2 regions of the Echinicola sediminis genome follow, and region 2 is predicted to be linked to the other one. Evidence: riboswitches for the same ligand, from Rfam matches in the RefSeq annotation. Region 2 holds a riboswitch; the other holds the start of a gene.
The links. A riboswitch is a leader RNA that binds a small molecule or an ion and turns the genes downstream of it on or off. The one in region 2 is predicted to bind cobalamin.

Region 1: linked by a shared signal. The riboswitch ahead of ACYVAA_RS16600 (TonB-dependent receptor plug domain-containing protein) and the one ahead of metE (5-methyltetrahydropteroyltriglutamate--homocysteine S-methyltransferase) in region 2 are both predicted to bind cobalamin.

The regions. Positions count from the first base shown of each region.
Region 1 is NZ_BAAHAP010000072.1:17,168-19,373, reverse strand. Features, by position in the region: gene ACYVAA_RS16600 (TonB-dependent receptor plug domain-containing protein) at 1-1,339, opposite strand, end outside; cobalamin riboswitch at 1,448-1,645, opposite strand; gene mgrA (aldo-keto reductase family protein) at 2,018-2,206, opposite strand, start outside.
Region 2 is NZ_BAAHAP010000010.1:7,824-10,029, forward strand. Features, by position in the region: gene ACYVAA_RS04140 (bifunctional alpha/beta hydrolase/OsmC family protein) at 1-22, opposite strand, end outside; cobalamin riboswitch at 915-1,110, shown strand; gene metE (5-methyltetrahydropteroyltriglutamate--homocysteine S-methyltransferase) at 1,284-2,206, shown strand, end outside.

The DNA.
Region 1 (2,206 bases), on a different contig from region 2:
GAGTCAAGCCCTCGTTGCCGTAAAGCGGGGAGTTGATCTGGTAAAGGGTAGGAGTAATGTAAGAGGTAGCTACAGAGGCCAATATTTTCAAAGAAACGTTATTGGAAATAGGGGTCAGGTAGCTTGGGTTGATGTTGTAGACAAATTTGCTGTCATAGTTGGAGTGGGTGTTGACCCGGGCCCCTGCATGCAAATTGAAGCCTGAGCGGGCTTCATAGAAAAGGGAAGCATAAGGATCTATCTGGGTGAACTTATTGCTGTCAAAGGTGAGGTCCCCAGGCTGTTCATATGAAAATTCCTGCAGGTTCAGCCCCCAAAGTCCCTTAAGCCCATTAATAATCTCATGTTCTTGGGTAAGGTCCAGCTGAAGGTTCCGTCCTTTGAATTCAGAAGGCCAGTTGCTGATAAACTCCCTTTCGTTTTCATTATAGATTGATTTCAGCTTGATCGTCCCCTTTTCATAGGTGTAGGTAGGTGTTAGTCCAAAACGCAGCTGCTTGCTTAGTTGTTGGTTTTCCCCGTCGGTAAAGGTATTGTCATCGTAATCAGCCTCCATATCGTCATAAGCACTGATAAAATCGAGTCTGAATTTGTCGGAAAACTCATATCCAAACTTCACCAAGGCGTTTTTACGGTCCATACCATCTTTTCCAAATGGCGTGGCAGATTGTTCTTCCGAAGCGGAGCTGAAACCTTCTGAGGTGAACAGGCTACCGGATACCAGATAGTTGAACTTGTTGCTTTTTCCGTTGAGGCTGAGGTTTCCGTTGTAGGTGCCGAAAGAACCACCATCAAAACTGACAGTACCTCCCAGGGCCTGATCTTTTTTCGCGGATTTGAGCTTGATATTAATGACCGCGGCAGAGGCTCCCGTACCATAAAGGGTACTCAGTCCACCCTTCAGTACTTCAATGGATTCTACCTGATCCAGTGAAAGCAGCCGGAGATCATAGGTGGCCGTTGCTCCAGAGGGGTCATTGATAGGCAGTCCGTCGATAAGGATAAGGGTGTTTTTACTGCTGGCACCGCGGACAAAATAACTGATATTGGTGCCTGGTGAACCAAAATTTCCATCGATCTGGATACCTGGGACTTCATTGAGCAGGTCAGCCACTGTTTTGCCGGCATTTCTTTCTATGGCCTTCACGTCCAGCTTATAGATGGTTTTACCTGACTTTTCAACCGGGATTTCAAACTTGGTACCGGTGACGACCACTTCTTTTAGTTCCTGTGTTTCTTGGGCAAGAATGGCGGAACTGTAGCAGGAAAGTCCGGCCACCAGCAATGCAGTGGCATACTTTCCTCTCATGATGTTGAAAGGAACAAATTTCTTGTTCATAGCGTGATGAATGTTAGATTGAAATTGACACTATGAACTTTCTGGGAAGATGATAAAACTGCCCTCAGCGCTAAGGACGTTTTTTCATGGCTTTTCACCCGAAAGCTCTGAATTTAAGCGCTTCTGGCAGGTCTTCTGACTTGCTTCACTTTTGGATGCCTTCCCGTTCCGACTTAGCAGAACAGTGGCCATGGATACCAAAAGCTTTGGTGAAGCTTACAGCTGCGGGTACAGTTCCGGATTTCCACCGGATTCCCTATTAAACCTTCCTGTGAAAGGAGAGGTACCAAAAACTTCCGCAAAGGTAGGCAATTTTTTATAAGGATGGTAAGTGAACGGTTTTTTAAAAAGCCGGGGATTGTTTGGAATTGGGCATGACAAATCCCTTTACATAGGGAGGTCGGGATTTAAAATCCCGACCAGCACCCCTATCACTTATTGGTCAGAGGCCTGACCAGTACCAACAAGTCCACAGATAGAAAAGGTCAACACAGACGAATTAAAAAAACATTTATGCCTATTTGGTTTCTTCGAAACTTCCGTTGTGCCGAACGGCCTTATCCGGACAGCACAACGGGTATTAAACCCCTGATTTGGGCAATCTTGGGCTTAAATTTAATCGTCCAGTAGCTTTAAAGAGCTGCTATCAAGGATAAATTGATGATGACGCATAAATGCCTATCCCTTGAGGATGGTTTCAATCCTTGCCAGTTCATCAGATGAAAAGGAAAGGTTGTCCAGGCATTTGAGGGAATCTTCCAGTTGGGAGGTTTTGCTAACGCCAATAAGGACAGACGTTACCCGTTCATCTTTCAATAGCCATGATAGTGCCATTTGGGCCAGGCTTTGTCCGCGCTCTCCGGCAAG
Region 2 (2,206 bases):
CTTTTAGCTGAAGTCGGTTCATTTTTTAATTTTAAACTACAAAAAATCACGGGAAATTGCCTCGTGGCTAAGAACAAAAACCGGCTTGATCCTTTGCTTTAAATGTCAGTTTGGACAGTAGCTAATCACTTACAGATTAAAGTACTAGGCCTTTTTTACTTTTATGAAATAGTGAGGTTAAAGTATTCGACCAAAAACACCTTGGATGGAATTTAACGGTGAAATTATACTGGCATAAATAAATACAGTGGGTATTATAAGTTATTTATAGTCAGGGTTTTTTGGTGTTGTCCTTTCTGTGTGTCCGCAATGTTCCACGTAACCAAATCTTATAAGGTTCCTGTTGTTTTCTGTTCTTTTATTCAGGTATTGTTTTGTTCTTGATGGTCTTCATGAATGCTGTGCATTTCCATTGATGAAAAGAACCAAAAATCTAGGCCACGGAGCCTCCCGTACAGTAGTCGGGACAGGTTCTTCAAATTGAGTGAATTTGTTTAAGATTACGATCAGTTTTCCTCAATTTGATTTTGTGCCATTTGTTGTAGGCTAAAAATGAGTGGATCTCGCTCGTCCACTTCGCGAGCTAACTCATTTTCTTAACGCCTCCATCAACTGTCCCAAAACCGAATGCTCCAAAGGCCTTTAGAAGGATTTCAGTTAAGTATTTTGTTTCATTTGTACTACGTGCTAAATTCCGGATAGTCAGATAATCCTTTTTTATCATTAAAAAAAGTTCACAATGCTTGTTTAAAAGACCCGTCTAGGAATAATTAGGGGCATCGGTTGCCCATGCCAAGCTTTCCCTTCAACACAAAATCAGCTAAAGCCCTAAAAATATTTATGGGTAAAATTCAATTTGTCCACAAATCCAATTCAAATTCCTATATTTGCCGACCAAAGTTCTTTACTTGATTTCTTAATCTACCAATACAGGTCCTTGACGAAGGTCAGGGATAATAGGGAACCGTGTGAAAATCACGGGCTGTCGCGCAACTGTTAGTAACGGGAAAGTTTTTGCCCATCGATGTCCACTGTTCTGATCACTATCAGAATGGGAAGGACGGCAAAAATGTTACAAGCCAGGAGACCTGCCTGTATTGAAATGACAATGCTTTCGCGATTTGAAGCTCCTGTCAAGTATGCATTCTTTTCTCCTCTTCTCATGGGATTGTTGTGCCCAAGGGGAAATTATGTCTTATTTTTCAGCATCCTTCTGTCCACAAAGCATTGTGAAGTTTGGCTAAAGGCTTTTAAATCATTTATCACAATAAACGTTTTAAAAGATGCTAACGCACAATCTTGGCTACCCGCGCATTGGTGCCAAAAGAGAACTCAAAAAGGCCAATGAAGCCTACTGGTCCGAAAAAATCAGCTTGCATGAACTGCTCAAAAGCGGTGCGGAAATCCGTGAAACCAACTGGAAATTCCAGAAAGAAGCAGGCATAGACCTGATCCCTTCCAATGATTTTTCCTTTTACGATCAGGTGCTTGACATGTCTTTGACCGTAGGGGCCATTCCCGAACGCTACCATGAAATTGTCACGGATCAGAAGAAACCGGAACTCGATCTTTATTTTGCCATGGCCCGGGGATATCAAAAAGATGGACTGGACATTATCGCCATGGAAATGACCAAGTGGTTCGATACCAATTATCATTATATCGTTCCGGAATTCACCAAGGACCAAAGCTTCAAGCTTTTTTCAACCAAAATACTGGATGAATTTAAGGAGGCAAAAAGACTGGGAATTCATACCAAGCCCGTCATTCTTGGTCCTGTTTCTTATCTCTTATTAGGAAAGGAAAAGCAGGAAGGTTTTCATAGAATTGACCTGATCAAGAACCTGTTGCCTGTGTACCTGGACATTTTCAAAAAACTGGAAGCCCTCAATGCTACCTGGGTGCAGATAGATGAGCCGTATCTGGCGATGGATTTGAGCACGGAAGAAAAAAATGCTTACCGATACGTCTATCAAGAAATCAAAAGGGCCTTTCCAAATCTGAAGACGATGCTCACCACCTATTTTGGTGCACTTGAGGATAATTTGCAGCTGGCTGCCTCCCTGCCTGTCTGTGCGCTGCACATTGACTTGGTAAGGGCTCCTGAGCAATTGGAAGCGGTACTTCAGGAAATTCCGGACAACTTAAGTCTTTCCCTGGGCTTGGTAGATGGGCGAAATATCTGGAAAAATGACTTCAGTCAATC